Regions from separate parts of the Pseudoalteromonas sp. SR43-7 genome, predicted to be linked through region 2. Evidence: predicted binding sites of a transcription regulator. Region 2 holds the regulator's gene; the other holds the start of a gene.

The links. Region 2 encodes MetJ, which represses methionine synthesis genes. Its sites were predicted from a motif close to TAGACGTCTAGACGTCTA; they were not measured.
Region 1: the regulator MetJ is predicted to act here: its motif matches at 1,993-2,010, upstream of H5087_RS18295 (methylenetetrahydrofolate reductase).

The regions. Positions count from the first base shown of each region.
Region 1 covers NZ_JACJDY010000031.1:5,089-8,527, reverse strand. Annotated here, with positions in the region: gene H5087_RS18300 (pitrilysin family protein) at 1-1,803, opposite strand, end outside; gene H5087_RS18295 (methylenetetrahydrofolate reductase) at 2,054-3,010, shown strand; gene H5087_RS18290 (sensor domain-containing diguanylate cyclase) at 3,270-3,439, opposite strand, start outside.
Region 2 covers NZ_JACJDY010000024.1:71,454-74,892, forward strand. Annotated here, with positions in the region: gene H5087_RS16700 (malic enzyme-like NAD(P)-binding protein) at 453-1,694, shown strand; gene metJ (met regulon transcriptional regulator MetJ) at 1,759-2,079, opposite strand; gene metB (cystathionine gamma-synthase) at 2,369-3,439, shown strand, end outside.

The sequences.
Region 1 (3,439 bases), on a different contig from region 2:
GATTATTTCTTTTTTAAGGCGTTTAAAGTCGTCATCTCTAAAGCCTGGGTTTAATAATTGATCGCTCACAAGTGAATACCACTGCGCTGCATTGTCTTTATGAATACGCCCTTGGAACGACAGCATTTCTTTATCTATTTGATAACCAAAGCTACCTGCAAGCGGATAAAGTGCTTTTTGAATATCTTTATAGCTTGTCGCCTCTGAGCCACCTTGTGCAAGCATTGCCGCAGTGAGCGCTGCAACACCTTTTTTGCCTTGAGGGTCGGCAGCCGCGCCGGTATTGAATAAAAAGTTAACATCGATTAACGGCGAGCTATTGGTTTTATCAAGTACTTTAAATGCAGGTGCCGCAGGTGCTTGTTCAAGCTTTGCAGTAAGCGCATTTAAATCAACTTCTTGCTCAAAACCTGGGGCTTTATCAAGTGCCGACATTGTTAATGTGGTACGTGCGTTATCAGTAAAGTATTTATTAGCAACGGCTTTAATATCTGCGCTGGTGATGTTATCTGCCGATTTATACAGCTGGTTTATAACCTCAGGATCGCGCTCAAAATGCATGTAGCTGGCAAGGGTTGATGCAATCGCTTGCGAAGAATCTAAGCCATTAATAAAGCTGTATTTAAGATTCGATTTTAAATCACTTAGCTTTTGCTCATCAACAAGCTCAGTGCGTGCTTTTGCATAAGTTCGATTGATGGCATCGCGCGCAGTGGCTAAATCGTCTGCGTTTTCTACTTTAACAAATACGTGTAATAAACCCGGATCTTTAGTCTCTGGGTTATAGGTAAACATTTGGCTGGCAATTTGTTTGTCGACCACTAGCTCTTGATATAAATCTGAATTATTTGAAAAATAAAGCTGCGAGATTAAATCTAGTGCAGCTCTGTCTTTTTTAGCAGGCTCCCACGCAGCGCCTTTGTACGATACAAGTAACCAATGCCCTGGTAGCGCTTCATCTTGCTGGTGCAAATATTTTGGTGCTTGTTGAACAGGTTCTGCTTTAATGTCAGCAACATAGTTACCCTTTTCCCAGCTGCCCCAATGCTTTTTAACCATTGCCATTGTTGCTTGTGGGTCTACATCGCCCACGATGACAAGTGACACATACTCAGGCTTATAAAACTTAGCAAAAAACTCTTTACCATAGGCCATTTGATCAGGCATGGCTTCTATGTCTTTAAAAAAGCCCATAGTGGTGTGTTTATACGTGTGCTTATCAAACGCTTCTTCGCGTACAGCGCTTAATAATTTACGAATTGGGCTCGCGTTGTTTTTTAAGTACTCACCTTTTACCGTTTGTGCTTCTGTTCTAAATTGCTCTTCGGTGTAGGTTAAGTTTTGAAAAATATCAGCTTCAAGCTCAAGTACTTTATCAAGATGCTGCTTTGAAAAGTTTAAATGGTAATTTGTGTAATCGTTTGTTGTATAAGCGCGGTTATCAACACCTGAATTTTTTAATATGTCTGAGTACACATCTTCAGGGTATTTTTTTGAGCCTTTAAACATCATGTGTTCAAAAAAGTGAGCAAAGCCTGTTTTGCCCTCTTCAACTTCGTTACGCGATCCAACCGATACCGGAATTTGCAGCGACACGACATCAGGGTAATCGGTTTTAACAACCATGATACGCAAGCCGTTTTCTAGCTCTTCAATTAAGTAATCTTGTGAAAAAACACGGTCATCAGCTTTATTTACTTGTTCTTGTTGTGCTGTTGTTTGCGTGCTTTGATTTTGTTGCATGGTGCAACCTGTTAACGCCAGCGATACCGCTAAGCTGGTTGCTAATAATTTAAATTTCATTGTTGTCCCTTTTTAAATTGAGCAAATTTGTTGTCAGATTTAACTCTTTAATTATGCCCCAAAGCCAATAAATATAAGAGCCCCAAGGGAATTTATTATGTAAACAACTGTGTCAATTATAAATAATGGGAACAAGCACTATGAATAAACATCATGTTAATTGAAAAACTTTCATTAAATAAATCTATCTAGACGTCTAAATGGCTGCTATATTAAATCCATCAAAACAAACTTAGCTGGAATGAGGATTATGGCTTTATCACTAAAAGAGAAGATAGTGGACACCAATCAAGGTGTTTATCTTATTGGTACTACCCCGCCTAAAATTGGCACCGATAAAGCGCAATTAAAAACCATTGCAGAAAAGCTATTAGGTCGCTTACACGAAATTGAATACGACGGCGTGATAATTTACGACATTCAAGACGAAAGCAGCCGAACTAATCAAGACCGTCCATTTGCGTTTAAACAAACCGTTGATCCGCGTGAATACAGCCATTTACTTCGTAATTTATCTGCACAAGATGTAATTACTTATAAAAGTGTGGCGCAGCGTGGCGTAGGCGAATTTAAAGATTGGCTAAGTGAAACTAAAAACGACTACGATTTACAAAATGTTGTTTTAGTAGGTAGCCCATCATCGATAGGCGATATAAAGCTAAGCCTGCCAGATGCTTATAAAGCATTGGCTGAGCAATCAGATGATTTCTTTTTAGGTGGCGTTACTATTGCCGAGCGCCATTCAAGTAAACGAAATGAGCACGAACGATTAACAGAAAAAACAGCACAAGGTTGTCAGTTTTTTATATCGCAAGCTGTTTACGATGCACAAGCGACTATAGAGCTAATCACTAGCTACGCACGTACATGTAAAGCGCAGGGTATTACACCACAACGTATTATATTAACGTTTACCCCGTGCGGCGGCGAAAAAACCTTAGAATTTATGCAATGGTTGGGTATCTCAGTGCCAGAGGCAACTAAATGGCGCATGCTTGATGCAGACAATACATTAAGCGAATCGGTCCGTATTTGCCGAGAAAACCTCGACTTAATACTTAAAAGCTGTGCACACCTAGACGTGCCACTGGGCTTAAATATTGAAAGCTTAACAAACCGTAAAGAAGAAATTGATGCATCAATTAACTTATACCGTTTATTAAAAGCTATTATGGAATTAAACCTTGCTGAAAAGCTAATAGCTTAAAGGCTAGATAAGAGCTAATTAACACCCTTCTTGGCAAGCCTCATGGCTTGCTTTTTTATGTCCGTACTTTGAAAAATAAATTAAGAAGTACAAGTAAAAATTTGCAGCTTAAGCTATTCATTGAAGCTATTTTTGGTTATTACTCTCAAGCCTTTTTAAGGCAAACCCCATAGAGGAGCACATAACACCTAAAATAAAACCTATCGCAGAAAAAACTAGCCAAGTTTTTGTGGCATGAGTCATGACGAACTTACTTTTATTATTGTGCTTTTTTAGCGAGTCTATACGCTTGTTTATTTTTATACATTGCGTGGTCTGCATCATTTAATAGCGCTTCAAATGGCTGCTTTTGTTTATTAGTAAAACTATAACCTATGCTGAGCGATAAATCGCAAACGTCTTCTTTGAGTAAAGCTTTTGAATACTCAG
Region 2 (3,439 bases):
TTAGCTTGCTCGAGCTACATCACACCTTGCATAACTATTTCCTATTCTTATTCTGAGTATGCATAAACCTTTACAGACAAATCGATAGATATTCTCTATATTTTAAATAGTACAAATTTTAACTAGGTTGATAAAAGTAGCTAACGTGGGCTTATCTGTTTTTAAAGTAGTGTAGTAGGCTGTTATTTTAAGTTTGTGATGATGTGTTAAACATACATTTTTTTAATATTTTAATAGACATAAACACACCTCAAAACTTACTTTTTTGGTGAATTTTTATTTATCAAATGTTTATATAATCCTGCAAAGTTACTGAAAAACCTCTTAAAATTAAAGGATATAGCATATAACAGGATAGACCTGATATTGCTTGGAATTTAAAAATAATAAGGGTATCGTACCCCAAGACTCCACCTCTCACTTTAACTTAAATTGCAGGATACCATCGCGTTATGTCTGACTTTCGTGAACAAGCACTACATTATCACTCACATCCCGTACCTGGTAAAATTAGCATTGAGCTAACAAAACCAGCTGAAACAGTTCAAGACTTAGCCCTAGCTTATAGCCCAGGTGTCGCTGAGCCTGTACGTGAAATTGCCGCAGATCCTGCAAATGCATATAAATATACCGGTAAAGGTAACATGGTTGCGGTTATCACTAATGGTACTGCAATTTTGGGCTTGGGTAATTTAGGTCCTTTAGCGTCTAAGCCCGTAATGGAAGGCAAGGCGTTATTGTTTAAACGTTTTGCAGGGCTTGATTCTATTGATATTGAAGTAAAGCACAAAACAACAGAAGACTTTATTAACACGGTTGCCAATATTGCTGACACATTTGGTGGTATTAACCTTGAAGATATTAAAGCACCAGAGTGTTTTGAAATTGAAAAAGCATTAATAGAGCGTTGTAGCATTCCTGTTTTTCATGACGACCAACACGGCACCGCCATTGTGACGGCTGCCGGCATGTTAAATGCGCTAGAAGTACAAGGTAAATCAATTGAAGATGCAATAATTGTATGTTTAGGTGCAGGCGCTGCTGCAGTTGCGTGTATGGAACTGTTAATTAAGTGTGGTGCACTGCGTGAACACATTTATATGCTTGACCGCAAAGGTGTTATTCATACTCGTCGCGATGATTTAAACGAATATAAACAGCTTTTTGCTAACAATACCGATAAACGCACATTGCAAGATGTAATTGCAGATGCTGATGTGTTTGTTGGTGTTTCGGGTCCTAACTTGTTAGCTGCCGAAGATTTAAAACTAATGGCAGAAAAGCCGATCGTGTTTGCATGTTCAAACCCAGATCCAGAGATCGATCCTGCACTTGCTCACGGCGCACGCAACGATTTAATTATGGCAACAGGGCGCTCTGATTACCCTAACCAGGTTAACAATGTTTTATGTTTTCCGTTTATTTTCCGTGGTGCACTTGATGTACGTGCAAGCGCGATTAACGATGAAATGAAAATTGCTGCAGTTGAGGCTATTCGTAGTATTGCCAAAGAGCCTGTACCTGCAGAAGTTTTAAAAGCCGCAGGCGTAGATAAGCTAGAGTTTGGTGCGCAGTATATTATTCCAAAACCAATGGATCCGCGTTTACTACCGCGTATAGCTAAAGCTGTAGCACTTGCTGCGGTAGAGTCGGGTGTTGCGCAAATTGACTTGCCTGAAAATTATATGGCGTAATATATAACGCTTAAACAAAAAAACCTCAGCAATGCTGAGGTTTTTTGATTAAAAAGGTAACGATTTATTCTTCGTTTAAAATAGGCACTTCTAAACCCATTTCTTGCATTATCTTTTTAACTTCTTCTGGTACTTTTTCTGCGTTGTCTTTACGTAGGTCATCGTCATTTGGTAAAGGTTGGCCAGTAAATGCATGCAAAAACGCCTCACATAGCAATTCACTATTTGTTGCATGGCGAAGGTTGTTGATTTGACGACGCGTACGCTCATCCGTTAAAACTTTTAATACATTTAGCGGGATCGAAACGGTGATCTTTTTAACTTGCTCTGATTTTTTCCCGTGTTCTGCGTATGGGTGAATATACTCACCATTCCATTTAGCCATAAGATGTATCGTTGCCTCAGATTATTAATTTCTCACACGGTATAAAAAGCGTGTAAATATGCGTGAAATTCTATCGATTTAAAAAAGATAGTCAAATAATAGATACCGATCTATCTTAATAAGCCTATTTGGGATGTAAAAATAAGCTCACTTTTGTGAGCTAAAATGTGGTACTAGCAAACGCCTTTCCTAACTTTAGCCATCTAGAGCTTTAAAATACTTTGACTTATTAAAACGGATAACTTACTCTTTTAGACGTCTAAACATCCAAATTAATCAGGTGACGAATATGAGCGAAAAAAACAAAGCGACCATTGCTGTACGTAACGGCGTTGATGCTGATAAACATCATGGTGCAGTGGTGCCGCCAATTTATTTATCAACGACTTATTCGTTTGCCGACTTTGATACTAAGCGTGAGTATGATTATGGCCGCAGTGGTAACCCTAATCGTGATATTTTAGCAGAGACGCTTGCTAAGCTTGAAGGCGGCGCTCGCGGCATAATTACGGCCACTGGTATGGCAGCCGTGCATTTAGCTACTCAGCTACTTAACAGTGACGACACGTTAGTAATTCCACATGATTGTTATGGTGGTAGCTATCGTTTATTTACATCGTTACAAAAACGCGGACTATTGAAGCTTGAAGTATTAGATTTAACAAAAGAAGAAAGCCTTCAACAAATTTTAGCAATTAAACCTAAGCTTATTTGGATAGAGACTCCAAGTAACCCAGTACTTCGTTTAACCGATATTAAAGCGGTTACCGATGTTGCTAAGCAATGCGGTGCATTGGTTGCCGCAGATAACACGTTTTTGTCTCCTGCCTTACAAAACCCTATTAAGTTTGGTGTAGATATTGTGGTGCATTCAACCACTAAATATATTAACGGGCACTCAGATGTAGTGGGCGGCGCTGTTATTGCTGCAACACAAGAGCTTGGTGATGAGCTTGCTTGGTGGGCAAATAATATTGGTATTACGGGCGCGCCTTTTGATAGTTATTTAACGCTTCGTGGTCTACGTACTTTAAATGTGCGCTTAAGGCAGCACCAAGAAAATGCGCTAGCAATAGCTAAGTACCTTGAAAGTTCCAATTTTGTAAGCCAAGTTTACTATCCAGGACTTGAGTCGCATCCTCAACATGAGCTTGCTAAAGCACAACAACTTGGCTTTGGTGGCATGGCTAGTTTTGATATTAAAGGCGATATAAACGACGCTGCAGCATTTTTAACAAGTCTTAAAACGTTTAGTTTAGCTGAGTCACTAGGTGGCGTAGAGAGTTTAATTTGTCACCCCGCAACTATGACGCACGCAGGCATGGAGGCAAAGGCACGTTTAGAAGCGGGTGTGGGCGAC